Regions from separate parts of the Streptomyces sp. NBC_00390 genome, predicted to be linked through region 3. Evidence: riboswitches for the same ligand, from Rfam matches in the RefSeq annotation. Region 3 holds a riboswitch; each other region holds the start of a gene.
The links. Region 3 has a riboswitch for cyclic di-AMP ahead of OHS70_RS08355 (transglycosylase SLT domain-containing protein). Riboswitches for the same ligand answer to the same signal wherever they lie in the genome.
Positions count from the first base shown of each region.

Region 1: it holds a riboswitch for cyclic di-AMP, as region 3 does, so the genes downstream of both, OHS70_RS03350 (M23 family metallopeptidase) here and OHS70_RS08355 (transglycosylase SLT domain-containing protein) in region 3, are expected to answer to the same signal.
Region 2: it holds a riboswitch for cyclic di-AMP, as region 3 does, so the genes downstream of both, OHS70_RS09220 (M23 family metallopeptidase) here and OHS70_RS08355 (transglycosylase SLT domain-containing protein) in region 3, are expected to answer to the same signal.
Region 4: it holds a riboswitch for cyclic di-AMP, as region 3 does, so the genes downstream of both, OHS70_RS14340 (C40 family peptidase) here and OHS70_RS08355 (transglycosylase SLT domain-containing protein) in region 3, are expected to answer to the same signal.

Region 1 is NZ_CP107945.1:794,570-802,020, forward strand. Features, by position in the region: gene OHS70_RS03335 (STM4012 family radical SAM protein) at 1-1,044, shown strand, start outside; gene OHS70_RS03340 (STM4011 family radical SAM protein) at 1,052-1,933, shown strand; gene OHS70_RS03345 (SGNH/GDSL hydrolase family protein) at 1,959-2,750, opposite strand; gene OHS70_RS03350 (M23 family metallopeptidase) at 2,933-3,961, opposite strand; cyclic di-AMP (ydaO/yuaA leader) riboswitch at 3,966-4,124, opposite strand; gene OHS70_RS03355 (tyrosine-protein phosphatase) at 4,896-5,708, shown strand; gene OHS70_RS03360 (DUF6126 family protein) at 5,720-5,845, opposite strand; gene OHS70_RS03365 (helix-turn-helix domain-containing protein) at 5,893-6,516, opposite strand; gene OHS70_RS03370 (aspartate aminotransferase family protein) at 6,576-7,451, opposite strand, start outside.
Region 2 is NZ_CP107945.1:2,250,664-2,258,114, forward strand. Features, by position in the region: gene OHS70_RS09205 (bifunctional acetate--CoA ligase family protein/GNAT family N-acetyltransferase) at 1-2,654, opposite strand, end outside; gene OHS70_RS09210 (HPr family phosphocarrier protein) at 2,822-3,103, shown strand; gene OHS70_RS09215 (GntR family transcriptional regulator) at 3,276-3,953, opposite strand; gene OHS70_RS09220 (M23 family metallopeptidase) at 4,169-4,939, opposite strand; cyclic di-AMP (ydaO/yuaA leader) riboswitch at 4,952-5,117, opposite strand; gene OHS70_RS09225 (M16 family metallopeptidase) at 5,345-6,712, opposite strand; gene OHS70_RS09230 (M16 family metallopeptidase) at 6,730-7,451, opposite strand, start outside.
Region 3 is NZ_CP107945.1:2,007,590-2,015,040, forward strand. Features, by position in the region: gene OHS70_RS08355 (transglycosylase SLT domain-containing protein) at 596-1,462, opposite strand; cyclic di-AMP (ydaO/yuaA leader) riboswitch at 1,467-1,627, opposite strand; gene OHS70_RS08360 (FAD-binding oxidoreductase) at 2,023-3,408, opposite strand; gene OHS70_RS08365 (helix-turn-helix transcriptional regulator) at 3,519-5,186, opposite strand; gene OHS70_RS08370 (hypothetical protein) at 5,388-5,933, shown strand; gene OHS70_RS08375 (ATP-binding protein) at 6,017-6,490, opposite strand; gene OHS70_RS08380 (helix-turn-helix domain-containing protein) at 6,636-7,451, shown strand, end outside.
Region 4 is NZ_CP107945.1:3,371,526-3,378,976, reverse strand. Features, by position in the region: gene OHS70_RS14355 (response regulator transcription factor) at 1-27, shown strand, start outside; gene OHS70_RS14350 (C40 family peptidase) at 119-1,180, opposite strand; gene OHS70_RS14345 (hypothetical protein) at 1,512-1,865, shown strand; gene OHS70_RS14340 (C40 family peptidase) at 1,936-3,114, opposite strand; cyclic di-AMP (ydaO/yuaA leader) riboswitch at 3,117-3,278, opposite strand; gene pcrA (DNA helicase PcrA) at 3,607-6,072, shown strand; gene OHS70_RS14330 (M23 family metallopeptidase) at 6,181-7,451, opposite strand, start outside.

The sequences.
Region 1 (7,451 bases), 1.2 Mb from region 3:
CACTTCGCCGCGGCCGCCTTCGGCGGCGGCACGCCCACCTGTCTCACCGCGGCCGAGCTCGAGCGGCTGTGCGACATCGCCGAGGAACGGATGGGAGCAGATCTGCGGGCCGTCCCGCTCTCGGTCGAGACCTCTCCGGCCACGGCCACCGCCGACCGGCTGGCCGTGCTCACGGCACGCGGCGCCACACGGGTGAGCATCGGCGTGCAGAGCTTTGTCGACGCGGAGGCGAAGGCGGCGGTGCGCCCGCAGCACCGCGCCGACGTGGAAGCGGCACTCGGCCGGATCCGTGATGCCGGTGTCCCGGTGCTCAACATCGATCTGATCTACGGCATCGACGGCCAGACCGAGCACACCTGGCGGGCGTCACTGGATGCGGCACTGGTCTGGGAGCCGGAGGAGCTGTACCTGTATCCGCTGTATGTGCGCCCGCTGACCGGCCTCGGCCGGCTCGGGGACCGGAGCGACGCGGCATGGGACACCCAGCGGCTGCGGCTGTACCGGGCGGGCCGGGACCATCTGCTGACGCATGGCTACGAGCAGGTGTCGATGCGGATGTTCCGCCGCCGCGGTGCCCCTCGGCAGGGCCCCGGCGACCACGCCTGCCAGACCGACGGCATGATCGGCCTCGGCTGCGGTGCGCGTTCGTACACCTCGGCCCTCCACTACTCCTTCGACTACGCCGTCGAGATGCGAGAGATACGCGGCATCATCGACACCTTCACGCAGGCCGACGACTTCACGCGGGCCGAGGTGGGCCGCCGGGTCGACGAGGACGAGGCGCGCCGCCGGCATCTGCTGCAGTCGCTGCTCCAGGCCGAGGGCATGGAGAGGGCAGGCTACCGCGAGCGGTTCGGCGCGGATGCGGCCGAGCACTTCCCCGCGGAGCTGGAACGCTTCGCGGCCCGGGGCTGGCTCGACGAGGACGCCGAGCCGGGCCGGCTGAAGCTGACGCCCGAGGGGCTCGCGTACTCGGACGCGCTGGGGCCTGAACTCTTCTCGGCCCCGGTACGGGCCGCCATGGCCGCGTACGAGCTGAAGTGAGCATGCCGTGGACCTGACCATGCTGTACCGCGGGCCGCTCGCCTCCTGTGATTACGACTGTCCGTACTGCCCGTTCGCCAAGCGCCGTGACAGCAGGGAGCAGCTGCGTGCCGACCGGGCGGCGCTGGAGCGGTTCGCGGCCTGGGCCGCGGCGCAGCGGGGGGACCGGCTGTCGATCCTCTTCACACCGTGGGGCGAGGGGCTCGTCCGCTCCTGGTACCGGCGGACCCTGACCGAGCTCTCGCATCTGCCGCACATCCGCCGGGTGGCCGTCCAGACGAATCTCAGCTGCCGTACGGACTGGACGGCGGACGCGGACCCCGGCACGCTCGCGCTGTGGTGCACCTACCACCCGGGCCAGACCCCGTACGACAGGTTCCTTCAGAAGTGCACCGATCTGGCAGGGCAAAGGATCCGGTTCAGCGTGGGTGTCGTCGGTCTTCCGGACCATCTGGAGCAGGCACGCAGGCTGCGCTCCGAGCTGCCGGCCCACGTGTATCTGTGGGTCAACGCAGCCGAGGGCCACGCATACACCGATGAAGAGGCGGCGCTGTGGACGGCGCTCGACCCACTGTTCCCCTACAGCCGCCACCCGCACCGCTCCGCCGGCCTGCCGTGCCGTACGGGCGAGTCCGTCGTCTCCGTGGACGGCGACGGCACGGTGCGCCGCTGCCACTTCGTCCGTGCCGAGCTGGGCAATCTCTACGACGGCTCGTTCCGGCGAGCCCTCGGCCCGAGGGCCTGCCCGCTCGCCGTCTGCGACTGCCACATCGGTTATGTGCATCTGGAGACGCTGCCGCTGTACGACGTGTTCGCGGGCGGCGTGCTGGAACGGATCCCGGCGGCGGCCCCGGCCGGCGGGCCGTGGACCTCGGCGGCGCGCCCCTGACCGGGCAGGGGCGCCGCCGTCCGGGTCACAGCGGCAGCAGGTCCGGGCGCTTCGCCTCGACATGGTCGCCGGAGCTCTCGCCCCGCAGCCGGCGCCCGATCCAGGGCACCAGGTGCTCACGTGCCCACTGGATGTCGTCCCGGCGCACCTCGAGCGCGCCGCGCGGCGGCAGCGGCGGCCACGGCTGGTCGGGGTCGGCAGGCACGTCGAGCCCGAGCACCTGGGCGGCGCGCAGGGCGACCCGGGTGTGCCCCTCCGGCGACAGATGCAGCCGGTCGGTGTCCCAAGCCCGGCGGTCCTGGACGGACTTCAGCGACCACAGGTCGAGCACCGGGCAGTTGTAGCGGTCGGCAATGGCCCGCACATGCGCGGTGTATGTGGCGATCTTGCCGCGCAGATGGCGAAGGACCGGGACGTCTCGGGTGTCGAACCCGGTCGTCACCATGACGGTGCCGACCGCGCTCGACAGATCGGCCACGGCACGCTCGAAGCGCTCGGCGACATCGTCGGGGTCCGTGCCGGGCCGGATGATGTCGTTGCCCCCCGCACAGAACGACACCAGGTCCGGGGCGAGTTCCCTGGCCCTCGGCACCTGGTCCTCCACGATCTGGTCGAGGAGCTTGCCCCGCACGGCGAGGTTGGCGTACCGGAAGGTGTGCTCCGGCATACGGTCGTCCAGCAGGACCGCGAAGCGGTCCGCCCATCCGACGAACGTCCCGCCGGGTCCGGGGTCTCCCACGCCCTCGGTGAAGCTGTCACCGATCGCCGCGTACGACCCGATTCCGCCGCTGTTCCCTGTTCTCGAATCGTCTGCCACGGGAGCACATCTTTCCCTTACGGGTGTGACCTACGCGACCGTAAGGAGGGGTTGACGCGGGGTGATCTTTGCCACCGGTCAAGTTTCGCCCAAGCCGGAATACCCCGGCTCCCCCGCCCCGCGTGAGCGGTGACGGGGGAGCCGGTCCAACAGCGCCCGAACCTGTCAGGGAGTCAGGGCGGTCAGATGGAGACGCCGTTCTGGCGCAGGTAGGCCAGCGGGTCGACGTCGGAGCCGTAGCCGGGTCCGGTGCGGATCTCGAAGTGGAGGTGCGGACCCGAGGAGTTGCCGGTGTTGCCGGACAGGCCGATCTGCTGGCCGCCGGTCACCGACTCGCCGCTGGAGATGGACAGCGAGGAGAGGTGGGCGTACTGGGAGTAGGTGCCGTCGGTGTGCTGGATGACGACCTGGTTGCCGTACGCGCCGCCCCAGCCGGCCGAGACGACGGTGCCGGCAGTCACGGACTTGACGGAGGTGCCCGTGGCGGCGGCGAAGTCGACGCCGGTGTGGTAACCGCTGGACCACATCGCGCCGGCGGTGCGGTAGGCGGTGGACATCGGCGCGCCCTCGATGGGTGCGGCGAAGCCGGAGCCGGAGGCCTGCTCGGGGGCGGAGGTCTGCTCGGCGCTCGGCTCGGAGGACTGCTCGGGGGCGGAGGTCTGCTCGGCGCTCGGCTCGGAGGACTGCTGCTCGACAGGCTCTGCCGTGTCCGCCGGGGCGGGCCGCGCGTCGTCACCGGACGGCCGGGTCTGCGACTCGGACGGGGACTCGGACTTCTCGGTGGCCTTTGCCTCGGAAGTCTTCGCCTTCCCCTTGCCGTTGATCGTCAGCCTGAGGCCGGGGTGGATCAGCGAGGGATTCTCGCCGACGGCTTCGCGGTTGTCCGCGTACAGGCTCTGCCAGCCACCGCGCACATCATGCTCAGCGGCGATCTTGGAGAGGTGGTCGCCGGGGACGACCGAGTAGGTGGTGGCCTTCTTGCCGGCCGGCGCATGGGCTGCCGATCCGGCCGAGAAGGTGGCCGGGGCAGCAGCATGTGCCTTCCCGGACGCGGCGGCAGGTGCCGTGGCGGGCGCGGCCTTGGCTGCGGCGTGTGCGCCGGTGGCACCCATCAGCGGGAGGGCGATGGCGGCGCCACCCGTACCGGCGGCGATGAAGCCGCGGGTGATCCGGTTGGACTTGGGACGACGGTGCTTACCCTTTGCGGGCATGGCGCATTCCTCTCCGGCGCCGGCGAGGTGAGCTGTCGGGTTCGGGCTGGAGCTGCCCGGCCGGACAAAATGTCCGACTTCACCCCAAGCCGTCCGATTTGATCGGATGCGGCGTACTACCTGGGTCCCCCGCTCCTGCCACACGTGGATGGGATCGAATTCCGGACAGCGGCAGGATTGGGCGGTCCGTCCGGATTGCGGTGACCGTAAGCGAGTTTGTCGGGCCGGAACAAGCCGCCGATTTCCGGAAGTAATGCCGAGCGGGGAAAGCGCTGCGGATTTCCCGTCACGCTCCGTGGATCGCGGATCTTCGCCCCCCGCGCCGACAACGGAATTCGACCTCGAGGCCCGGCCACGGACGGTCACAAATATGACCCTGCTCACGACCCGATTCCAGCGCGCCCCACATCAGGGCACGCCATACCGGAACCATCCAATTCGGACAGAAGCACCATTTAATGATTTACACCGCCACTCACCGATCAAGCCCCACGACGATCAACGCAATTCGCCCTTCCGTGGGTCGAGGAAAAGTGATGCACATCACTCCATTACTCCGCCGTGGGGCCTCGGCGATCCTTCTATTCACCGCCGACGAGGTCGGGGGACGGCATTGAATTCGACCGGCTCCCCTCCGCCGAGGAATGCGAAAGCATCCGGGTGACTCTCCGTATACACGTGTCAGGCGCGTCGACACGGCGCACAGGGACGGGAAGTCGCTTCCGGTCCCGCTCGGGCGCGGGTGGCCGCATCGACCGGGGCCTGGTCCGAACCAGCCGGATCCCCGGATCACTCGCCGCGACCAGGGCGGACGGCGCAACGCCCCTGCAGGACGGCCGAGATGATTGCCCGATAAACGGGTGTCGTATCGTCGGGAGCCACATCACGCCACCGTCGGCGAGCCGCGCCGATGGCAGTCACCTCAGGAGTCCACGTGACGCAGCAGCTGCCGCAGACCCCGTCGACAGAACCCGAGCTGGCCGGAGTTCGTAACTTCCGGGATGTGGGCGGACTGCCGACGGCGGACGGCCGGCGGGTGCGGTACGGGAGGCTCTTCCGCAGCGGTCACCTGGCGAACGCGACGGCGAGCGATGCGGCGTTCCTCTCCGGGCTCGGGCTGCACACGATCTTCGACTTCCGCAACGCCGCGGACCAGAAGCTGGAGGGTCCCGACGTCGATCTTCCGGGCGTACGCAATGTGAACCTGCCGCTCAGCGACCCGGCCGACGGCGCGGAGTTCTGGACGATGGTGCGCGAGGGCAACCTCGACCAGCTGAAGTCGATCCTCGCGGACGGCAAGGCCGCGGGCCGGATGTCCGCGTCGTACCGGATGATCATCAAGGAGCGCACCGGCGAGCACAGCCGGGTGCTGCACGCACTGGCCGAGGACAGCGTCCCTGCGCTCATGCACTGCGCCGCCGGCAAGGACCGGGCCGGTCTGTCGATCGCGGTGTCCTTGCTCGCGGTCGGCGTGGACCGCGACGCGATCGAGGCGGACTACCTCAAGTCCAACGACCCCCACCGCCGCTACAAGGTCCGGCGCAAAGACAACTCCCCCGCCGCGATGTCCCCCGAGGTCATGGAGCTGCTCGCCCCGCTGTTCGACGCCCGCGCCGAGTATCTGGCCGCGGCCTTCGAAACGATCGAGGAGACGTGGGGCGGCACGGAGCGCTATCTCTCCGATGGCCTGGGGCTCTCCCCCGAGACGCGCGAGCGCCTGCGCGAACGGCTCCTCGACGAGGCGTGACGCCTTGCGCGCTACCCCTTGCCGCCCACCAGGAAGAGCAGATAGAGGAAGCCGGCGAAGAGGTGACCGGCTATCAGGTAGACGAACAGCCTGATCACCAGGCCTCGGGGGAACCGCTCCTCCTGCTGCTGTGACATGACGGACCTTTCTGTTCAGGACGGAGCGCGAACCGCGCACCGGGGTCTCAGACGTGCGGGTGCAGCTCGGGGCTCTGCAGGAGGGTGTGGACGAACAGCAGCTCTGCCCCGTCCGGGGTGGCCGCCGCCAGGCGGTGGGGGGTGAGGGAGTCGAAGTGCGCGCTGTCCCCCGGTGCGAGTTCCTGCACGAAGTCACCGAGGCTCAGCCGCAGCCGCCCCTCGAGGACATACAGCCACTCCTCGCCGGGATGGACGCGCACCATGTCGCCCTGGGCGCCGTAGGGCACCACCACCCGCAGGGCCTGCATGGCCCGCCCTGGCGCGCCGGCCTGCTGATATGTCCAGCCGTCGGACGCGGCGGGCTCCCGCCGGCCGGCCCTGATGACAGCCTCGCGCTCCGGTGGCAGCTCGCCGAGCAGATCGCCGACCGTCGTACCGTAGATCCTGGCCAGGGCGAGCATCATCGGCAACGACGGCTGGCGCTGTCCCGTCTCGAGCCGGGAGAGATGGGCCGGCGAAAGGCCTGCGCGCCGGGCCGCCGCCTCGAGCGTGAGCCGGCGGCGGCGGCGCAGATCGCGCAGGCGCGGCGCGACGTGTGGGAGCCCTTCGGCAGGGGCCGTCCCTTCGGCGGGGAGCGGGCCGGTTCCCCGCCCGGCGGCAGCATCGGTCATGCGTCCATTGCGCCAGGCGATTGCCCCATTGGCAAATTTCTTGCCAGCCAGGCAAAGAATCAGCGATTCGCGACGGCCTGTTTCACCAGCGTCCTGCCGAAGTCCCACATCAGTCCGCCGCCGCCATGGGCATCGTCCATCACCGCGGTGAACGCCTCGACGAAGCGGTCCACTTCCCGCTCGCCGATGATCAGTGGCGGAATCAGCTTGATCACTTCGAGGTGGTCACCGGAGACCTGGGTGAGGATCCGGTGCTTCTGCAGCAGTGGCACCACCACCATCTGCGCGAAGAGTCCCTTACGGGCGGCCTGCAGCATGGTCCACCGGCTGCGCAGCCGCATGGACTCCGGCCGGCCGAACTCGATGCCGATCATCAGCCCGCGCCCTCGTACGGCATGCAGCAGCTCGTAGCGGTCCACGAGTGCCGCGAGCCGGGCGCGCAGCAGCTCGCCGGTCACCCGCGCGTTCGCGACGACATGCTCGTCCTCGAGCACCGAGAGCACGGCGAGCCCGGCGGCCATCGCCTGGGCGTTGGCCCCGAAGCTGGCGGAGTGCACCAGGACGCGGTCCATGGACGAGTAGACCTTCTTGAAGATCCAGTCCTTTCCGAGGGTCGCCCCGACGGGCACATACCCTCCGGAGAGCGCCTTTGCCACGCACACCAGGTCCGGCTCAACACCGGCCTCGTACTGGAAGGCGTAGAAGTCCCCGGTCCGGCCGAGTCCGGTCTGCACCTCGTCGACGATCAGCAGGGCCCCTCGCCGGTGCAGGAGTTCCTGGGCGGCGCGCAGGAAACCGGTCGGCGTGGAGTTCACACCCTTGCCCTGGATCGGCTCGACGACGAAGGCCGCCACATCGCCGCGCTCCAGTTCCCGCTCCAGCGCGTCCAGATCCCCCGGTTCGACGGCGGTGTCCGGCAGCAGCGGCGCGAATCC
Region 2 (7,451 bases), 240 kb from region 3:
CGGACGTGGATGCCGTAGCGGGCGAGCAGCTCGTGCGCGTCCGTGGCGTCGAGGGTGAACCCCCGGGGATCCCCGGGCCCCCCGAGTAGCCGCTCGATCCCTCCGGCTGCTCCTGCCTCGTCGATGTCGTCGTACTCGGGCACCTTGCCGGGCTCGGCGGCGTCGCGACGCCACTGTGCGTACCGGGCCGCTTCGGCGAGAGCCCGGACGGCGCGCTCGGCGGCCGGGTAGGCGGGAATGCGGTTGCCGCCAGCCGGCCCGTCCGCGGCGGCACCCGCCGGCGACTGTGCGGCCCCGGGACCCGCTCCCCCGAACGGTCCCGTGCCGCCGGGAGCGGCGCTGCGGTCGTGCAGCGCCGACGCCGTGTGCGGCCCGCCCACGGCAGCGGATGCCGTACCGGCCGGGCCGCTGCCGGCGCGCAACGCGTCCGCGGCTTCGCCGTGCGGTGCCGTGAAACGCGGGCCCTGCCCGTCACTCACCGGTCCGGACGCCGGAGCCGCTCCTGCGGGGGCCTCGCCCCGGGAGCCGATGGTGCCGCCGGGGGCCGCGGCGTCGGCGCCCTGCGATGACGCACCGGCCCGGCCGGGCGCCGGAGCCGCGCCACCGGAGGCCGCAATCCGCGCGCCGGTGCTGCCGCCGGAGGCCGCGGCATCCGCCGAGGCCGTGCCGGGCGCACCGGCTTCGACGCGCGCCGCGCCGACCGGGTGTGGGCCGACGGGTGCGGTTCCCGCGCCGGGACGGGGTTGCTCCGGCTCCTTGAGCCGCGGGCTCGTCCCCCCGGGGCGGGCCCCGCTCGTGCCGGTCGCCGCCGAGAGCGCCTCCGCCAGGCCGCCCAGCTCCACGTGCACCACCGCCACCGGCTTCGCCGGAGACGTGGCCGCCGCCGCACGCAGGGCCTCCGCCAGGACTTCGCCGTCGCCCGATTCGGTGACCCCGTTCTCACCCACCCAGGGGATCGCGGTGACCACCACGGCATCGCATGCGTCGTCGTGCAGCGCCTGAACGAGCGCGGCGCGGAAGTCCGCGGGTGTCGCCGCCGTTGTGAGGTCGAGCGGCCGGAGCGGACGCAGGCCCTCTGTCAGACACGCGTCGTACGTGAGCAGTCCAAGGGACTCGGAGTTGCCGAGGATGGCCACCCGCGGCCCCTTCGGCAGCGGCTGCCCGGCCAGCAGCAGCCCCGCGTCGACGAGTTCGGTGACCGTATCGACCCGGATCACGCCCGCCTGACGCAGCAGCGCCCCGACCGTCGCGTCGGGGATCCGGGTCACGGGCACGGCGTGCCCAGGGGGCGTGGCACCGCTGTGGCGGGCTCCCTTGACGACGACGACCGGCTTCACCGCCGCCGTACGCCGGGCGAGCCGGGTGAACTTGCGCGGGTTGCCGAGGGACTCGAGGTACATCAGGACCACGTCCGTGCCGGGGTCCTCGTACCAGTACTGCAGGAAGTCGTTGCCGGACACGTCCGCCCGGTTGCCGGACGAGATGAAGGCCGACAGCCCCGCGCCGCGCCGGTGCAGCCCGGACAGCAGGGCGATGCCGATCGCCCCGGACTGGGTGAACAGGCCGATACGGCCGGGCACCGGTGCCTCGGGGGCGAGCGAGGCGTTGAGCCGTACCGCATCCGCGGTACTGATGATCCCGAACGAGTTGGGGCCGATGATGCGCATCCCGTACGAACGGGCCTGGCGCACCAGCTCGCGCTGGCGTTCCCGGCCGGCCGCGCCGCTCTCGGCGTACCCGGCGGTCAGGACGACCAGTCCCTGGACACCGTGCTCTCCACAGTCGGCGACCACCTCCGGCACGCGTTCGGCGGGAACGGCGACGATCGCGAGGTCGACCGGCTCGCCGATCTCCGCGACCCGACGCACTGCGGGGACGCCGTCGATCTCGGTCCGGTCATCGGGGAAGGCGCGGTTCACTGCGTAGGTACGCCCGGTGTACCCCCCGCCGAGGAGGTTGCGCAGCGCGGTGCGGCCCACGCCACCGGGCGCGCGGCCCACTCCGACCACGGCGACCGAGCCGGGTGCGAGGAGGCGCTGTACCGAGCGGGCCTCGGCGCGCTGCTCCCTGCCGCGCTGGACGGCGAGGGACCTGGCGGTCGGTTCGAGGTCGAGGGTCAGATGGACCGAGCCGTCCTCGAAGCTGCGCTTCTGGGTGTAGCCGGCGTCCGTGAACACCTTGATCATCTTGTTGTTGGCGGGCAGCACCTCGGCCGCGAACCGCCTGATGCCGCGCTCCCTGGCGACCGCCGCGATGTGTTCCAGCAGCGCGGACGCCACACCCCGGCCCTGATGGGCGTCCTGGACCAGGAAGGCGACCTCGGCCTCGTCGGCAGGCGCACTGGCAGGGCGGCCCTGCGCGTTGATCCGGTCGAAGCGGACGGTCGCGATGAACTCGCCACCGACCGTGACCGCGAGCCCCACCCGGTCCACGTAGTCGTGGTGGGTGAACCGGTGGACGTCCTTGGCGGACAGGCGGGGGTAGGGCGCGAAGAACCGGTAGTACTTCGACTCGTCGGAGACCTGCTCGTAGAAGCTGACCAGACGGTCGGCGTCCTCGGTGGTGATGGGCCTGATGCGCGCGGTGCCGCCGTCGCGCAGCACCACGTCCGCTTCCCAGTGATCGGGGTAAGCGTGCTCCGACGAGGTCTGCATGGGGCCAGCGTACGGCCCGCCCCACGGGTCGCGGAGGCTGTTGCCGACGGGCAGGCTGGACAGCGCCGATCGGCGGCCTCGCACCGGCCCGCCCACCGGCGCGAGGAGCACGCCACCTCCCGTGAGAGACTGGTCTAGACAACCCCGAAGACTTGAAGGGCAACACCATGGCTGAGCGCCGCGTCACTGTCGGCTGGGCCGAGGGCCTTCACGCCCGCCCCGCGTCCATCTTCGTCCGTGCCACCACGGCCTCCGGCGTCCCCGTGACGATCGCGAAGGCCGACGGCACTCCGGTCAACGCCGCGTCCATGCTCGCCGTCCTGGGTCTCGGCGCACAGGGCGGCGAAGAGATCGTGCTCGCCTCGGAGGCCGAGGGTGCCGAAGCCGCCCTGGACCGTCTGGCCAAGCTGGTGGCCGAGGGCCTCGAGGAACTCCCCGAGACCGTCTGACGCGTTCGGCCGCGCAACCGGGCGGTCGAATTCATGGCGAAGCCGCGGCATCCCGAATCAGGGACACCGCGGCTTCACTCTTTCCCCCGGCCTTTTGAATGCCGCACGGAATTCGGGCAGCATAAATAGGCCCGCTGCACGACATTACACATCTTTGTATACGGCGCTCGTGTTAATGACGGACGCTCGTGGTGTTTACGGCATGTTGCGAAGTCCTCACCCACTCGGGACGGCGCAGCCGGTGCGCCACCGCGGCCCGCTCCGCGTGCAGGGCGGTCAGAGTCCTGGCCCGCTCCACGTCCCCGCGCGCCACGGCGTCCACGATCGCGCCGTGCTCGGCCCAGGATTCGACGGGCTTGGCGGGCTGCTCCACGGTGTACATCCACGCGATCTTGTGGCGCAGCTGGGTGAGCAGGGCGGTCAGCCCCGGGCTGCCGCAGGCCTGGGCGAGCGTCTCGTGGAACCAGCTGCCGAGCGAACGCAGATCCTCGCCCTCACCGCGACGCGCCCGCTCCTGCCCCAGCCTGACCAGGCCGCGGAGCACCTTGAGGTGTGCCTCGGTGCGCCGCTGCGCCGCCCGTGCCGCCCCCAGGGGCTCCAGCAGCAGCCGGATCTCCAGGAGGTCGGCCGCCTCCTGCTCGGTGGGTTCGGCGACATGGGCGCCGGCGTGCCGGCGGCTGACGACGAAGCCCTCGGACTCCAGGGTGCGCAGGGCCTCGCGGACCGGGACCCGGGAGACCCCGTAGCGGCGGGCGAGCTGTTCCTCGGTCAGTCTGCTGCCGCGCTCGAACACACCGGAGACGATGTCGTCGCGGATCGCCGTGCATACCGAGTGCGCGGGAATGCGCATGACCGAACCTCCGCTTTAATTCGCGCGAAACGCTGCCGACGGTGTGCGTTCCCACCCCTGTTCCTGGCCGTGACTCTATTGCAATCGGCGTGATTTTCCGATGGCAGACCGAAATTCATGGATATCTTTTGGCCAGTACAAGTAACGCCGAAGGCCCTGGCGGCGGGCCAGGGCCTTCGATGTGGTGCGGGGGTCGGTTGCGGGCGGCGCGGGCCTCAGACCGTGACGCCGCGGGCGCGCAGGTACGCGAGCGGGTTGATGTCGGAGCCGTAGTCCGCGGTGGTCCGGGCCTCGAAGTGGAGGTGCGGGCCTGTGGAGTTGCCGGTGGAGCCCGCCCGACCGATCTGCTGGCCGGGGATGACCCGCTGGCCGACCGAGACGCCGATGGACGAGAGGTGACCGTACTGGGTGTACGTGCCGTCGTTCATCCGGATCACGACGTTGTTGCCGTACGCACCGCCCCAGCCCGCCTCGACGACCGTGCCGGAGCCGACGGCCACGACCGAGGTGCCGGAGGCGGCATGGAAGTCGATGCCGGTGTGGCTGCCGGAGGACCACTGCGCACCGCCGGCCTGGTAGGCGGTGGAGACGTAGGAGCCGGCGACGGGCAGCTGGAAGGAGTTGAGGCGACGGCGCTCGGCCTCACGGGCGGCGCGCTCCTTGGCCTCGCGGGCGGCCTTGACGCGGGCCTCGGCCTTGCGCTTGGCCTCGGCCGCGGCCTTGGCCTGGGCGGCGGCCCTGGCGGCCTCCTCCTTCTGCGCGGCAGCCTGGTCGGCGACCTCGTCGGCGACGGTGTCCACCGCCACGACCTGCGTCAGGCCGGTGTCCTCGGGCGAGGGGGCTTCGGCGTCGGCAGCGAGGGCCGGAGAGGCGAGGGTTCCGATGACGCCGGTGGTGGCGAGGGTCGCGACGGTGGCCATACCCGCGCTGCGACGCGCCAGCCGGCTCGGACCACGATGTTTCCCGGTGGCACGGGTGAACGCCATGAAGAGGCTGGTCCTTTCCTTCCTTCTCGCCTACCGGGTTAGCTGACGGGTTCGGAGCAGGAAGGTCTCCTACGGGCACCTCCGCACGGGGTGTGAAGGCGACCGATTCACCCCAGGGACTGAGTGGGTCCCCGGCTCCCCAGGCTCGCGCCTGACGGGGACTCGGCGATGACTGTCCGTGCCGCGGATGCGGCGGGCTACGGCGAACAGCCGGATTGACGCTAGGCCGATCTTCATCCGATCGCCAAAAATTCAGCACCTTTTGTAGCGCACGCCACAGGGCATAGCCCCAACTGCCGCATGAAAACGGACAAAAGACGGAACCCCGGCATCACACCTGAAGCCGGGGTTCCACTTGTCGGTTTTGAGTTGTATGTCTGCTGCGCCGGTCGTCCCGCGGCTCAATCAGCCGCTGACGACGGTCACTTCACCGATACCGAGCGCCCTCACCGGCTCCTCGATCTGCGACGCGTCACCGACAAGCACCGTGACCAGCCGGTCCACCGGGAAGGCGTTGACGGCCGCCGCGGTCGCCTCGACCGTACCCGTCTCGGCCAGCCGCCTGTACAGCTCCGCCTGGTAGTCGTCCGGGAGGTGCTGCTCGACCTGGTCGGCGAGCGTGCCCGCCACGGACGCCGCCGTCTCGTACTTCAGCGGGGCGACGCCCACCAGGTTCTGCACGGCGACGTCGCGCTCGGCATCGGTCAGGCCCTCGGCCGCCAGTGTGCGCAGCACCCTCCACAGGTCGTCCAGCGCCGGGCCGGTGTTGGGCGTGTCGACCGAGCCGCTGATGGCGAGCATCGACGCACCGGTGCCGTCGGGCGCGGACCGGAGCACCTGGCCGAAGGCCCGTACGCCGTAGGTGTAGCCCTTCTCCTCGCGCAGCACGCGGTCGAGGCGGGAGGTGAGGGTGCCGCCCAGGCAGTACGCGCCCAGCACCTGGGCCGGCCAGACGCGGTCGTGGCGGTCCGGGCCGATGCGGCCGATGAGCAGCTGGGTCTGCACCGCCCCGGAACGGTCCACGATGACCACCCGGCCGGTGTCGTCCGCGGTGATCGGCGGTACCGGACGTGACTCGGTCCTGTCACCGGTCCAGGCGCCGAGGGTGTCGGCGAGCACGGCGTCCAGATCGACTCCCGTGAGGTCACCGACGATCACGGCAGTGGCGGTGGCGGGCCGCACATGGGCGGCGTAGAAGGCCCGCACCGCCGCGGAGTCGATCCGCGCCACGGTCTCCTCCGTGCCCTGACGCGGCCGCGACATGCGCGAGCTCGCAGGGAAGAGCTCCTTGGAGAGCTGCTTGGCGGCGCGCCGGGCCGGGTTCGCCGTCTCGTGCGGGATCTCGTCCAGCCGGTTGCGCACCAGGCGATCGACCTCGCTGTCGGCGAACGCGGGCGTCCGCAGTGCCTCGGCCAGCAGGCCGAGCGCCTTGGGCAGCCGGGAGGCCGGGACCTCCAGGGAGACCCGGACGCCGGGGTGGTCGGCGTGCGAGTCGAGCGTGGCGCCGCAGCGCTCGAGCTCGGCCGCGAACTCCTCGGCGCTCCGCTTGTCGGTGCCCTCCGACAGGGCACGCGCCATGATCGTGGCGACGCCGTCCAGACCGTCCGGCTCGGCGTCCAGCGGGGCGTCGAGGAAGATCTCGACGGCCACCACCTGCTGGCCGGGGCGGTGGCAGCGCAGCACGGTCAGACCGTTCCCCAGCGTGCCGCGCTCGGGCGCGGGGAAGGCCCAGGGCCGGGCGGTGCCGGGGGTGGGCTGCGGGTGGAAGTCCATGGTCACGGCAGCGTCACTCACTGGTCCGCGCCCTCCTGCTCGTCGTTGTCGGCGGAGGTGTCCGCCGAGCCGGCCTCGTCGCCTTCCTCGCCCTTGTCCTCGGCTGCGGGCTCGTACACGAGGACCGCCCTGTTGCTGGGGTGCAGCCGGGCCTTGGCGACCGCCTGCACCTCCTCGGCGGTGACCTCGAGCACCCGCCGCACGGCGGTCAGCGCGAGCTGCGGGTCGCCGAACAGCACGGCGTACCGGCACAGTTCGTCGGCCCGGCCGGCGACGGTGCCGAGCCGGTCCAGCCACTCACGCTCCAGCTGCGCCTGGGCTCGCTCCATCTCCTCGGGCGTGGGGCCCTCGGCGGCGAACCGTGCCAGCTCCTCGTCGACCGCGGCCTCGATCTGCGGGACCTCGACGCCGCCGGACGTCTTGACGTCCAGCCAGCCCAGCGACGGCGCGCCCGCGAGGCGCAGCAGGCCGAAGCCTGCCGCGACAGCCGTCTGGTCACGGCGCACCAGGCGGTTGTGCAGCCGGGAGGACTCGCCGCCGCCGAGGACGGTGAGCGCCAGGTCGGCGGCGTCGCACTCGCGTGTGCCGTCGTGCGGCAGGCGATAGGCGGCCATCAGCGCGCGGGCCGGGACCTCCTCGACGATCTCCTCGCGCAGCTGCTCGCCGATGTTCTCGGGCAGGGAGCCGTCGCGCGGGGGCTGCTTGCCGTCGTGGCCGGGGATGGAGCCGAAGTACTTCT
Region 3 (7,451 bases):
AATGCCGCGACCACGGCACGGTGAATACGACGTGGCATGTGTTTCTCCCCCTCAATCACACCGCGCCGGGCAGCGCGGTGAATTGCTATTGACTCGATACTGCCAGCTGCGGAGGGGCAGTTCGGGGTAATGCGGTGTCCGCAAAGGGACAGGCCAGAAGTGGACTTGGACAGAACGGGCCCTCACGGCCCCGGGGCTGGTCACGGCAGGGGCCGTTGACGGTTGCTCCGAGTGGGGGGTTTCCATGGGGGCAATGACTGACGGCCCTGGGGCCGGCCAGGGCCGGGCCGTTGGCGGCCCGACGGTCCCCGGGCTGGTCACGGCAGGGGCCGTTGGCGGTTCCTGGGAGTGGGGGGTTTCCATGGGGGCGATGACTGACGGCCCCGGGGCCGGCCAGAGCGGGCGACCTTGGTGGTTGGCGGCCAGGACCGGGTCGTCAAGGTCGTGGCAGGGTGTCGGTCCGAAAGGCGCCGGGAGGCCGGAGGACTCGGCCACCGTCGGGCTCCGGCCCGATGTCGGCCCGCCGCACTCCGGCTGTCAGGGCAGCACAATGCCCGGGGCTCCGCCGAACCCCGGGCATCGCAGAGCTGTCGGGTCAGTAGGGACCGTTCACGTTGTCGATCGAACCGTACTTGTCGGCGGCGTAGTTGCACGCGGCCGTGATGTTGGCGACGGGGTCGAAGGGGTCCATCGCGGTGCCCGGGACGTGGTAGGCGGCGAAGGTCGGGTCGATGACCTGGAGGAGTCCCTTGGAGGGCGTTCCGGCCGCGGCGTTGGAGTCCCAGTTGTTCATGGCCTGCGGGTTGCCGGAGGACTCGCGCATGACGTTGCGGTGGATGCCCTCGTAGGTGCCCGGAATGCCCTCCCGGCCCATGATGTCCAGCGACTCCCTGATCCAGCCGTCGAGGTCGTTGGTGTACACCGGGGCGGCCTGCGGGGCCGACTCCGGCGCGGACTGCGTGGCAGCGCCGCTCTCGGCGGCCGGTGCGCTGGAGCGCTCGGAACGGTCGGCACGGTCGGACGAGGAAGGCCGCTTCTCGGCGGGGGCCGGCGTCTCCGCCTTTGCCTCTGCCTTTGCCTTGGTCTTTGCCTTCGCGCCGACCGTCAGCTTGAGGCCCGGGTGAATGAGCGAGGGGTTGTCGCCGACGGCCTCGCGGTTGTCCTTGTACAGCTGCTTCCAGCCGCCGCTCAGCGAATGCTGGCCCGCGATCTTGTAAAGGGAGTCGCCGGGCACCACGGAATAGGTGACGGGCCTGATCTTCTCAGCGGCCACCTTCGTGGCGACGGCGACGGTCGGTGCCACGGCCTGTTCGGCGGCCACGGCCGTCGTCGGCTGCGCCGCGCCGGCGGAGGTCGCTCCCAGCATCGGGAGGGCGAGTGCGGCACCGCCGGTACCCGCGGCGACGAAACTGCGAGTGAGGGGGCTGGACTTGGGACGGCGGTGCTTACCCTTTGCAGGCATGACGAATTCCTCTCCGTCGCCTGCGAGGTGAGCTGTCGGGTTCGGGCTGGAGATGCCCGGTCGCACGGGGAGTGCGACTTCACCCCGAGCCGTTCCGGATGCCGGATCGGCGCTTACCTGGGTCCCCCGCTCCTGCCTACGTCCGTGAGTGGGTGCGGTTCCGGACAGCGGCAGGATTCGGCGGTCCGTCCGGATTGAGGTGACCGTAGGCGAGGCCCATCGGATGGAACAAGCCCGAAATTCACACCACAATCCGCCCAATGAATCCGATCATGGGAAATGCGTGATCAATTCCTGGCAGTACTGCTCAACTTGCCACCCCTGGAAGGGAAATGAACCGAGGGACAAAACTGCACATCTCTGCACTCGTGACCCATATCACTCACAACAACAGGAACAGTCGTCGCCGTGACGGCGCATCAGAAAGCGACAAGCGGGGTAACTTGTCGCTATAGAGACACCTCTATAGAAATTCGGACTAATCACCCCACATGCCGCGTTCTCCCTCATGATCGGGAACGGTGCAGTTCAGAGCCTCAGGGGCGGCGTCGGAGGGCTGCTCAGGGTGCGATGTTGTGGTTCAGGCGGAAGAGGTTGCCGGGGTCGTAGCGCCGCTTGAGTGCCACCAGGCGGTCGTAGTTCTGCCGGTAGTTGGTCCGCACCCGGTCCTGGTCGTCCTGGTCCATGAAGTTCACATAGCCGCCGGCCATGGAGTACGGCCGGAGGGCGGCGGCGTAGTCGCGGGCCCAGCCGGTGGCGGCGTCGCAGTCGGCGCGCGTCAGCAGGGTCGGGCTGAGAGCCGTCGAGAAGCCGGCGTCCCGGTAGGCGAAGGCGGTCTCCTCGGGCCCCACCCGGTGGCAGGCACCGTCGATGGGGAAGATCACCGTCGTGCTCTGGATCGTGGGGGTGGTGGCGCCGTACTCGACATGCGCGTCGAGCGCCCCGTCGGGCAGACCGTGGCTGAAGGTGCCCTTCCAGTAGTGGAAGAGGCCCGCCGGCAGCAGCTCGTCGAAGAGAGTGTTGATCACCGGATAAGGCATCCGATCGAGGTGCCGCCCCACGACCGGTCCGAGACCGGCGAGCCGTGCACGGATGCGGTCGTCCTGGTCCCGGGGGCCGCTCCAGCAGGTCACGACTGCGCACAGGGGCCGCCCGTGCCACCGCTCGGGCAGGAAGGGCAGCGCCGGCCCGAGTCCCACGACGAGCAGCGCGCCGAGCTCGTCCCCGGAGTCAGCGATCAGCTCGCGGTACCCCCGCATCACGTCGGCGTCCAGGGGATAGAACGTCGGCCCGCCGAGGATGTCGGCCACAGGATGCAGCCGGTACTCGAACGATGCGACGACCCCGAAGTTGCCGCCTCCGCCCCGCAGCGCCCACAGCAGGTCCGCCTCGTGCTCCGGCGTACAGGTCCGGAATGATCCATCGGCCGTGACCACATCCGCCGAGAGCACATTGTCGCAGGCCAGACCGCATCTCCGGGCCAGATGACCCATGCCGCCCCCGGTGGTCAGACCGCCGATTCCGGTGGTGGAGACGACACCACCCGTGGTCGCCAGGCCGAAGGCGTGCGTGGCGTGGTTGAGATCCGCCCAGGTGCAGCCGCCCTCGGCCCGAGCGGTGCGCGCCCCGGGATCGACCCGGATGCCGCGCATGCCCCCGAGGTCGAGCACCAGGCCGTCGTCGCAGGTGCCGTACCCGGCGACACTGTGGCTGCCGCCGCGCACCGCCAGCCGCAGATCCCGCTCGCGGGCGAAGTCGACGGCGGCGACGATGTCGGCCGTGTCAGCGGCCCGGACGATGATCGCCGGCCGCCTGTCGTGCACCGCGTTGTAGACCTTGCGGGCCTGCTCGTAGCCCGCGTCGCCGGGCCGGAGCACGTCGCCGTGTACAGCTTCCCGGAGCTGCTGCGCCTGTGTGTCGTCGAGTGCCGGTGTGAAGGTGGTCATGGCCGCCACCGCCTTTCCCTCAGCACCGTTGTAATCCCGGGGCCGGGTGGCGCTCATCGCCGTAACCGCCCATTGCGCCGCGGCACGCATGGGCAGAACCGCCTATGCGCTCACGCCAGGCCGTGGGTGTACGCGTAGGCGGTGGCGGCCGCCCTGGAGGGCACGTCGAGCTTCGCGAAGATGTTGTTCAGATGGCGGGCGACGGTGTGCTCGCTGATCACCAGCTCGGAGGCGATGGACCGGTTGGTCCGGCCGGCTGCCACAAGACGCAGCACCTCGGCCTCACGCTGGGTGAGCTCGCCCGGCAGACGGTGACGCACGTCACTGAGCAGGGCGGCGGCCCTTCGCGCGTCCGGGGCCGCGCCGAGGCGTTCGAAGACCGCCCGTGCCGCCTGAAGCTCCAGCCGCGCCCCTTCGGCGTCCCCGGCGGCCCGGTCCGCGGCGGCGAGTGTCATCCGTACCTGCGCGGCCTCGTACGGCACCCCCAGCTCCAGCCAGAGCGCCAGCGCCCGGTGCAGCAGAGGCAGGGCGCGTTCCGGCTCCTTCTCCGCGAAGGCGACCGCCCCACGGGCCGCGGCGGCCGTCGCGTGCAGCACCGTGGTCCCGGACTCGCACCGCTGCTGCCACTCGCGTGCGATCGACTCCAGCTCCTCAGCGGCCGTGCGGGCCTGGTCGAGCTCTCCGAGCGCGAGCGAGACCTCGACCTGCGCGGCGAGCAGCCGGCAGCGGCCGACCCGTGTGCCGCCGTCCCGGCCCGCCACCGCGAGCCGGAGCGCGGCGGCGGCGGACTCCGCCTTGCCCTGAGCCAGGCGCAGCAGGGCAAGGCCGGGCTGCGGGTCGCGGCCGAGCTCGTGGGCCCGCGCGTACGAGGCCTCGGCCGCGGCCAGGTCGCCGCGCCGCCGCTGGATGCCGGCGGTCAGATAGATCGCCTCCGCGGCGACCCGGGCCTCGTAGGGCAGCAGCTCGGGGACGCTCAGCGCGGCTGCGGTCTCGGCCCGGGGCCAGTCACCGCAGAGCTCGAGCACCTCGACCTGGTGGACTCGGCACAGACCCCGGTAGTTGTTCTCCGCCGGCATCGAGGCGCACCAGGCCATGGCGGCGTCGGTCCACTCGACGGCCCGTTCCAGGTCTGCGCAGGCCATGCACTGCTGGAGGCCGAGGCAGTAGAGCCAGCCGGTGAAGAGCGGGCTGAGCTCCCCCGCCATGGCCGAGCACATGGCGTCGTCGAGCAGGGCGAGCCCGGCGGCCACCCGGCCCTCGGCCAGCAGCACGCTCGCCTGTGCCTCGGTGCTCATCGCGGCGAGATCCGCGCTGCCGCAGCGCCGTGCGATGCCGGCCATCCGGCCGGCACAGCTCATGGCCTCGCCGAACGCACCGCGCCGCTGTGCCTCCTCCGCCTCGACCCAGGCGAGATAGCACTGCTCCACGCATTCGGGCTCGTCCGCGAGGTGCCGCCGAGCCCGCCCGAGCCACCCGGCGGCTGCCGCCGTCCGCCCGGCCAGCTGGTACTCGTAGTGGAGCATCCACGCGGTGAATCCGGCCTGCCGGTCGGCGCCCGCCGCCGCATAGCCGGAGTAGGCCCTGGTCCGCGCCTCGACCGATTCCTCGACCTTGCTGTTCCACCAGGCCGCGTCCGCCAGCACGGCGAGATCGTCGGGGCCGAGGTGATCGGCGTCCACGTCGCGCAGGAGTGCGTACGCCTCCGCCCACGCCTCCCGGCCGGCGGCTGCCCGGGCCTGGTCGATCGCCCGTTCGTCGCCGCTGCTCCGATCAGCCATCGCGACTTCCTTCACGCACTCCTGATCAGCACCGACCCCTTACCAGGATAGGAGCGGGCGGCGCGATCGCTCGTGCGGAAAGGACTCGTCGCGCCGGCCCTCGGGTGCGAAGGCGCGCTGCGGACGGCTGGGACGCCGTGCGTACAGTGGCGCTCGGCGGTCTCTGTCGTCAGGGCCGCACGGGAGACGGGGAGACTCTGGATGACCGACGTCGCCACGGCCGACTGGTGGGAGCTGCTGCCTGCCGGTATCCGCGAACAGGTCGACGGGTACGTCCTCCAGGACGCCCGCATGCAGGCCATCCGCATCGTCTACGAGACCGGCCGCGCCCACGGTCTGGGGCTCATCGACGCCCAACTTGTCGTCTACGACCGTTACCTCCACCACGGCGACAGGATCGCCCGCACCCCCGACTGCCCACTCGACCTGGAGTCCTTGGCCGCCCGTGCTGCCGGCGCCCCCGGCCGCGTCGTGGCGATCGAGGCAGTCTGGGACGGCGACACGGTCCACGACTGGTTCGTGGACCTGCTGGCCGTCACCGCCGACCCCGCCGACGAGCACCGGCTGGCCACCATCTACCGGGACGCGGCCGTGCGGCACCTCGGAGACGAGGATCGCGGCACGCTGCACCCGTCTGCGGCAGCCGCCGACAGGGCGGGCAGAGCCCTGGCCACCCATCTCTCGGTCCCCTTCCACTTCGCCGGCCCGGACACCCCTGACGACCAGGCCCCCCGTTGGCGGCCTTGAGCAACGAAACGGGGCCGTCTCCTGTGGGCCTGCATGCCGCGCCATTGCTTGAGGCGCGGGCGCATAGCCCGACGTTGTCCCCGCTACGGGCGCCGTGGCAGATCGAGTTCGGCTCGGACGGTCTTGCCGACGGGTACGCGGTCGAGCACACACCACCGGTCGGCCAGTGCCTCCACCAGGAGCAGACCTCGACCGGAGGTCTCCCCGGGAGCGGGCGGGGACAGACGGCCCGGAGCGGGGGGTTGCTTCTCGCCACGGGTGTCGGAGACCTCGATCCTGAGGACCGCGCCGGGAACGCGGGTCAGCGTGAGCTCGAAGTCCCGGCCGGGCACGCGGCCGTGCGTCACGGCGTTGGCAGCCAACTCCGCGACCAGCAGAGCCGCAGTGCCGGAGAGGTCGCTGCCCTGCGGGACGCCCCAGCGGTCGAGCTGATGGACGGCGAGGTGGCGGGCGAGGCGGGCGCCGCGCGGGGTGGAGCTGAAGCGCTGGGTGAACACACATACGGTGACGGGCGATTGGCCGACGTCGGAGGTTGTCGGTGTGGCGGGGGTCGTCATGACGGCCAATCTGGCCTGGAAATATGCCAGTTCACCAGCACCGAAACCCGTACGCTGCGTCAGCGTACGGGTGCGAAGGGTGGACGGTACGCGTAACGAAGCGTGACGATGGGTGGGTTACGTACCGTACGTGGAGGTGGCCGGCATGATGGCGGGCGAGATGGGCGCGGCGGAGGGTACGGGCGGCGGCGGGGCGGAACCGGAAAGCTCGGACAGCTTGAAGGCGTTCGGGGAGGTCGTCAAGGCGTTCAGAAAGCGGGCGCGGCTGACGCAGGAGCAGTTCGCGCCCCGGGTTCGGTACTCGGTGCCGACGGTCGCATCGATCGAACAGGGGCGCAGGTTTCCTCCGGCGGACTTCGTGGACCGGGCGGAGGAGGTACTGGACGCGTTCGGCACACTGCGGGGTGCGGCACGGCATCTGTCACGCCGGCCGGGGCTGGCGAGCTGGTTCCGGCAGTGGGCACAGCTGGAGGCGGAAGCGGTCAACCTCTACACGTACGAGTGCCGGTTGGTGCCGGGGCTGTTGCAGACGGAGGCGTACGCGCGGACGCTGTTCTCCGAGCGCCTCCCGCCACTGGGGGACGATCAGATCGAGGCCCGGCTGGCGGCACGGACGGACCGGCAGCGGCTTTTGCGGGACCGGCCCAACACGGCGTACAGCTTCATCGTCGAGGAGCACGTGCTCACGCGTGAGACAGGTGGGAAGGCTGCCCAGGCAGAGCTCTTGGACCACCTCCTCGGACTTGCGGAACTGAGGAACATCGAAGTGCAGGTCATGCCGCATGCGCGCGGCAGCCACGCGGGCATCGACGGCCCCATGAGGCTGTTGGAGACGCCCGACAACAAGTGGTACGGCTACTGCGAAGGTCAGGAGAGCGGCCAGTTCATCTCCGACCCGAAAGTGGTCAGCATGCTCCAAATGCGGTATGCCAGGATGCGGTCACAGGCTCTCTCCTTGGAA
Region 4 (7,451 bases), 1.4 Mb from region 3:
TGGGCGACTGCCCGACGGCTGGTGTGATCGTCGGCGGCCATCGGGGCGGCCGGTGAGCCGGCCGCGCTGCGCCGGGGCACGCCGGTCGTCCGGGATGCCCGGACACACGCAGCGGATGTCAGGAGACCCGTGTGGCGCCCGCGAAGGGCATTTCGTCGATCGGCGCGACACGGACCGGTGCCCCGGGGCGCGGGGCGTGGATCATCTGGCCGCCGCCGATGTACAGGCCGACATGTGAAATCCCCGAGTAGAAGAACACCAGGTCACCCGGGGCAAGTTGAGAACGCGCGACGCGCCGGCCGGCGTTGATCTGGGTGTACGTGGTGCGGGGCAATGACACCCCGGCCGAGCGCCACGCGGCCTGGACGAGTCCGGAGCAGTCGAAGGCGTTCGGGCCGGTCGCGCCCCAGACGTAGGGCTTGCCGAGGGCTCCGTAGGCGAACGCGATGGCCTGTGCGGCACGGCTGTTGGGGGCCTGGAGGCCTGCCCGGGGCGCCGCCGAGCGGTCCGCACGGGTGGCAGTGCTGCCGGGCCCCGCAACCGGTCCGCCGGACTCGTAGGCGGCGCGCTGCTCCTCGGTGAGGTCGGCCAGCAGCCGCTCGGCGGCCGCGAGCTTGGCCCGGACGGTCGACTTGTGCTCGGCCAGCTCGCGCCGGCGGGCCTCGAGCTGGTCCATCCGCTCGCCCGCCTGCGCCCTGAGCCGGGCGAGCTCCATCAGCTCGCGCTGGACGCCGGCGACAGCGGTCGCCTGTCGAGCCCCTGTCCGCTCGGCCAGGGCCGCCCGTTCCAGGTAGTCGTCGGGGTCCGAGGTGAGCGCGAGCTGCAGCCCGGGATCGAGGCTGCCCGAGCGGTACTGGGCGGTCGCGAAGGAACCGACGGCGTTGCGGGAGGCGTTGAGCCGCTCGGTCCTGCGGGCGGCCTCGTCGCGCAGCCTGCCGAGCGACCTGCGGGCGCTCGCGGTCTCCTCCCGGGCCCCGTTGTACTTCTCGGTGGCCGCCTCGGCCTCCTGGTAGAGCCTGTCGATCCGGGCCTTGATCTGTGCGGGGGTGAGCCGGGGTTCGGCGTGCCCGGTCCCTTCGAAGGCGGTGGTCGTCGCGGCGCCGGCGAGCGCGAGAGTGGCGGCCGTACGAGCGGCCTGGCCGCCGAACGGATGCTGCCTGGGTTTCCGGTGCGCTGCCACGGGGGGCGTCCACGTCCTTCCGTTCCCTGCGGGTCCGGCGGCGCGCCGCACAGGGGAAGCGGCCCGCCGCCGGACATCTCGGCGGTGGCGGCCGAACCGTCCGGCTGCTCAACGGCGTTGGGGAGTCGGCCACCTGACGAAGGACGCTAAACCTGGCGGTCACGGGGCCGCGGCCCAAGGACCGAAAGTGAACGAAGGTGGACAGCTCGGACCGCTTTCTGTCTGCGGGCCCCTCGCCCGGGCCCACATTCCCGCGCCGGCCTGACCGATGCTCCGGATGAGGCTCCCCTTACCGGAGGTCAGTGGTACAGGCAGGGCTAGGCTCCGCCTCATGGACGTACTCATCAATGTCTTCGTCGCCCTGCACATCATCGGCATCGCCTCCTTGCTGGGCGGCTTCCTGACCCAGATGAAGGCGATGGGCGCGGGCACGGCACGCTTCACCCCGGCGATGCTGCACGGTGCCCTGACGATGCTGATCACGGGCGTGGCGCTGGTGGGCCTGAACCAGGCGGACGACCAGCCGGTGAACAACCTCAAGATCGGCATCAAGCTCGCGGTCCTGGTGGTGATCCTGGCGCTGGTCTACGTCAAGCGCGACGAGGAGAAGGTCGACAAGGCGGTGTTCGGCGCGGTCGGCGGCCTGACCGTGGCGAACATCTTCATCGCGACCCTGTGGACGTGAGACGTCCTCAAGGACAGCGCAGCGCCCGGGCGGCTCGGCCACCCGGGCGCTGTTTTGCGCTTCGCCCCGGTCAGGCCGGGCGGACGCTGCCGTAGATCGGCATGTAGTAGATGGACTCCTCGCGGACGTTTGCGCCCGGCTTGGGGGCGTGGATCATCTTGCCGCCGCCGATGTAGATGCCGACGTGGCTGATGTCGTCGTAGAAGAAGACCAGGTCTCCGGGGACCAGGTCGCCCGTCGCGACCCGCTGGCCGACCTTCACCTGGTCCCAGGTGGTACGCGGCAGCTCGACGCCGGCGGCCTTCCATGCCGCCTGGGTCAGGCCCGAGCAGTCGTAGGAGCTGGGGCCGGTCGCGCCCCAGACGTACGGCTTGCCGATCTGGGCGCGGGCGAAGGCGAGCACCTTGTCGGCCTTGGCGGCATAGCCGCTGTCGGGCGACGTGCCGGTGCCGGTGCCGGTGCCGGTGCCCGTACCCGTCCCCGGGCTCGTGTCGTTCTGCTGTTCCTGCTGCCGGCGCTCGGCCTCCGCCTGGGCTCGGGCCTCCGCCTCCGCCTTGGCCTTCGCCTCAGCCTTGCGGCGCGCCTCCTCCTCCTTCTGGCGCTCGATCTCCGCGAGCCGGGCCTTCTCCTGCGCCGTCAGCTTCGACAGCAGTTCGCGCGCCTCGGCGAGCTTGGTCTGCACGGTCCGCTTGCTCTCGCGCAGCGCCTGCTGCGACTCGGTGAGGGACTCGAGGCTCTTCGTCGCCTCGGACCGCTGCTCGGCGGCGGCGGCCCGCTCGGTCTCGTACTCGCTGATCGTCTCGCGCTGCTGGTCCGTCATCCGGTCCATCAGCTGACTCTGGTCGAAGTACGCCTGGGGGCTGTCGGCGAACAGCAGGGCGGCGGTCGGGGTGACCGCGCCCGTGCGGTACTGCGCCGCGGCGTAGTTGCCCAGCGCCCGGCGGGACTCGTTCAGCTTCTCGGTGCGCTGGGCCGCCTCGTCGAGCAGCTTGCCGACTTCGCGGCGCTTCCCCTCCGTGGCCTCCTTGGCCTTGTTGTACCTCTGCGTCTCGGTGCCGGCCTGCCGGTACAGGTCGTCGACCTTCTTCTGCACCTCCTCGATGGAGGGCTTCGGCTCGGCGGGCGCGGCGCCTGCGCTCTGCGAGGACAGCAGGGTGACACCGGCGAGGGCGGCCGTGGTGAACCCGACGGCGGTCGAGGGTTTCGCCGTACGGCTGCGGGGCTTGCGATGCGACGCCAAGGCCGACATCTCCTTCTTCCGTGTACCGCCTACCGGGTTAGCTGTCGGGTTCGGGCGAACGGAAGATGCCCTACGGACCAGTTCGAGCCAGGTCCGATTCACCCCGGTTGTGCATAGTGGGTCCCCGGTTCCGAACTTCCTTGCGGAAAGCCCGGATTCGGCGCAGACCGCCCGATGTGACGTGGGTCGCCAGGGGGGTACGGACCGTCTGGACGAGCACGCTAGCCAACTCGTGCGGCTGCTGGGAAGGTTGATGTTCGATTTGTCCGATACATTTTCGTGACCTTGCCTCAGGCGTGGGTGAGGGGTACCAGGGGTAACCGGAACTCCGCCGTGTCCGGAGCCGGCCCTGGCCTACAGGTCAGCGCGCTGCGCGCGGGCGCGGACACCGGGCCGGGAGCAGGTCCCGCGCCCGCCGGCGTACCACTTCACGCTCCCGGGAGTGCGGGGTTTCGGGCGGCGTCCACGTCTGTCGGCGGGGCGGCCTAGACTCGTAGAGCGATGAGCAGCCTCTTTGACGACAGCTTCCTGGCAGACCTCCAGCCCCACGCGGAGGAGCACCCGCCGCCCCCAGAGGAGTCGGCTCCGGAGCAGGTTCCGGACGATCTCTTCGAGGGTGCTTTCGACGTGCCCCCGGCCAGGGACGGGTACTACCGCGACGGAGCTCCGCGCCCCGTCCTGGACCCGGCAGCCCTCCTCGAAGGGCTGAACGAACAGCAGCGCGCCGCCGTCGCGCACACCGGGTCACCGCTGCTCATCGTCGCCGGAGCGGGATCCGGCAAGACCCGGGTGCTCACCCACCGGATCGCCCACTTGCTGGCGACCCGCCATGTGCACCCCGGCCAGATACTGGCGATCACCTTCACCAACAAGGCCGCCGGTGAGATGAAGGAGCGTGTCGAGCAGCTCGTCGGGCCGCGGGCGAACGCGATGTGGGTCTCCACGTTCCACAGCGCATGCGTCCGTATCCTGCGCCGCGAGTCCAAGAAGCTGGGTTTCACCTCGTCGTTCTCGATCTACGACGCGGCCGATTCGAAGCGGCTGATGGCTCTCGTCTGCCGGGACCTGGACCTCGACCCGAAGAAGTTTCCGCCGAAGTCCTTCAGCGCCCAGATCTCGAACCTGAAGAACGAGCTGATCGACGAGGAGACCTTCGCGGACCGCGCGGCTGGGGGTACCTCCCAGGCCGGAGGCTCGGGGGGAGGTTTCGAGAAGACGCTGGCCGAGGCGTACCGCATGTACCAGTCGCGGTTGCGCGAGGCCAACGCCCTCGACTTCGACGACATCATCATGACCACCGTCCACCTGCTGCAGGCGTTCCCGGACGTCGCCGAGCACTACCGGCGACGGTTCCGGCACGTCCTGGTGGACGAGTACCAGGACACCAACCACGCTCAGTACACACTCGTGCGCGAGCTGGTGGGTACGGGATACGAGGACCTGGGGCCTGCCGAGCTGTGCGTCGTCGGTGACGCCGACCAGTCGATCTACGCCTTCCGTGGCGCCACCATCCGCAACATCCTCCAGTTCGAGGAGGACTACCCGGAGGCGACCACGATCCTGCTGGAGCAGAACTACCGCTCCACCCAGACGATCCTCTCGGCCGCCAACGCGGTCATCGAGCGCAACGAGAGCCGCCGTCCGAAGAACCTGTGGACCAACGCCGGGGCCGGCGCGCAGATCACCGGCTATGTCGCGGACACCGAGCACGACGAGGCCCAGTTCGTCGCCGACGAGATCGACCGGCTGACCGACAACGCGGAGGCGAAGGCCGGCGACGTCGCCGTCTTCTACCGGACGAACGCCCAGTCCCGTGTCTTCGAGGAGATCTTCATCCGCGTCGGACTGCCGTACAAGGTCGTCGGCGGAGTGCGCTTCTACGAGCGCAAGGAGGTCAGGGACGTACTCGCGTATCTGCGCGTCCTGGCCAACCCGGAGGACAACGTCCCGCTGCGCCGCATCCTCAACGTGCCCAAGCGCGGCATCGGCGAGCGCGCCGAGGCGATGATCGACGCGCTGGCGCTGCGCGAGAAGATCACCTTCCCGCAGGCCCTGCGGCGCGTGGACGAGGCGTACGGCATGGCGGCCCGTTCCGCCAACGCCGTCAAACGGTTCAACGTGCTGATGGAGGAACTGCGTACGGTCGTCGAGTCCGGCGCAGGGCCCGCCACCGTCCTCGAGGCCGTACTGGAGCGCACCGGCTATCTCGCCGAGCTGCAGGCATCGACCGACCCCCAGGACGAGACCCGGATCGAGAACCTCCAGGAACTGGCCGCCGTGGCTCTCGAGTTCGAGCAGGCGCGCGGCGAGGAGGAGGGCACCGGCACCCTCGCCGAGTTCCTGGAGCAGGTGGCACTCGTCGCCGACTCCGACCAGATCCCGGACGAGGACGAGGAAGGCACGGGGGTCATCACGCTGATGACGCTGCACACCGCCAAGGGCCTCGAGTTCCCCGTCGTGTTCCTCACCGGCATGGAGGACGGCGTTTTCCCGCACATGCGGTCGCTGGGCCAGACGAAGGAGCTGGAGGAGGAGCGCCGGCTGGCGTACGTCGGCATCACGCGAGCCCGCGAGCGCCTGTACCTGACGCGTTCGACCATGCGGAGCGCCTGGGGCCAGCCCTCGTACAACCCGCCGTCACGCTTCCTCGAGGAGATCCCCGGCCGGCACCTGGACTGGAAGCGCACAGGGCCGATGGCCGCACCCGCCGGGCCCACGTCGGGCATCGCGTCGTCGCTCTCGTCCGCTCGCTCGCGCGGGGGTGCCTCCGGTTTCGCCACGCGGCGCACGACCGACAAGCCGGTGATCGCGCTGTCGGTGGGCGACCGCGTCACGCACGACCAGTTCGGTCTGGGGACCGTCGTAGCGGTGATGGGGTCGGGTGCCGACGCACAGGCGACGATCGACTTCGGGGACACCAAGCCGAAGCGGCTCCTGCTGCGGTACGCGCCGGTCGATAAGCTCTGAACCGAGAGGGCCGGGGCTGTCCTCCGGGGCAGCTCCGCCGGATTTCGGGGACGGCTCGTCGGGACGGGTTTTTGCAGGCCCGGATTCGATTACGTCGGGTTCAGGCCGTTACGACGGGTTCAGGCCGTGCGAACGCAGCCACTGCAGCGGGTCTATCGCCGAGCCGCCGCCCGGGCGAACCTCGAAGTGCAGGTGCGGGCCGGTGGAGTTGCCCGAATTGCCCGAATAGGCGATCACGTCACCGGCTTTGACCGTGCCGGAGCGGATCTTGGTGGTGCTGAGGTGGCAGTACCAGGTCTCGGTGCCGTCGGCGGCGGTCACGATCGCCATGTTGCCGTAGGCGCTGTTCCACTGGGTGCGCACGGTGCCGTCGGTGGCGGCCATGACCTCGGTGCCGTACTGGACGGGGAAGTCGATACCGGTGTGCACTGACATCCAGTTGACGCCGGACTGGCCGTAGTACGCGCTGAGGCCGTCCTGCTTGACCGGAACGACGAACTTGGGGCGCAGGGCCTCGCGCCGTGCCGCCTCCTCCGCGCGCTTCTGCTTCTCCGCCGCCTGGCGCGCCTTGAGATCGAGGCGTTCCTGGGTGCGCGAGGCACGGTCACCGAAGTCGCGGGCATCGGCGCTGAGTGCGGCGAGCTGCGTGTCCATCTTGCTGTTGGCGGCGATCTGCTTGACGGACGACGGGTCGGCGGCCGCCAGGTTGGCGGTGCTGTCGTCCTTGGTGTCGCCGCCGATGTCGCTGACCGATGCGGCGGCGATTCCGGCGACGCCCATCACGCAGGCGGAAGGCACGGCAACGGTCAGCAGGGCGGAGCGCTTGGCGGGCGTACGGCGGCGGCCGCGGCTGCCGCCGGAGCGGCGGACCGGGCGGGGCGTGACGGACGCCGAGGGAACGGCGGCGGCCACGGTCCGGGTGGGGGCGTCGTGTTCGTCTTCGACGTCGAGCTCGTTCTCCGGCTCGGCGGCGGACTCTTCTGCGGTCTCGGCAGCGGCTTCGTACGCGTACTCGTGGTCTTCGTACGCGTACTCGTGGTCGTAGTCGTACGAGGCTGCCGGGTCGGTGTCCGTTTCCTGGTCCGTGTCGCCCTGGAGGTCGGCGTCCGTTCGGAAGTCGGTGTCCGTGAAGTCGCTGCTCTCGAACTCCGTGCCCTCGGGCTCCGTGCCCTGGAACTCGGCCGCGGTGTCGTAACCCGCCTCGTAACCGCTGTCGTAGCCGGTCTCCTGGCCTGCCGTCTCGTACCCGGCGGCCTCGTAGCCGGTCGTGTCATAGCCCCCGGCCGGGACGAACTCGTGCTCCGGCGTGAACTGTTGGGGTACAAACGCGTCCGTCGTGCCGGTGGCCCCGGCGGAGTTCCAGGCGGTGGCGTCGTAGG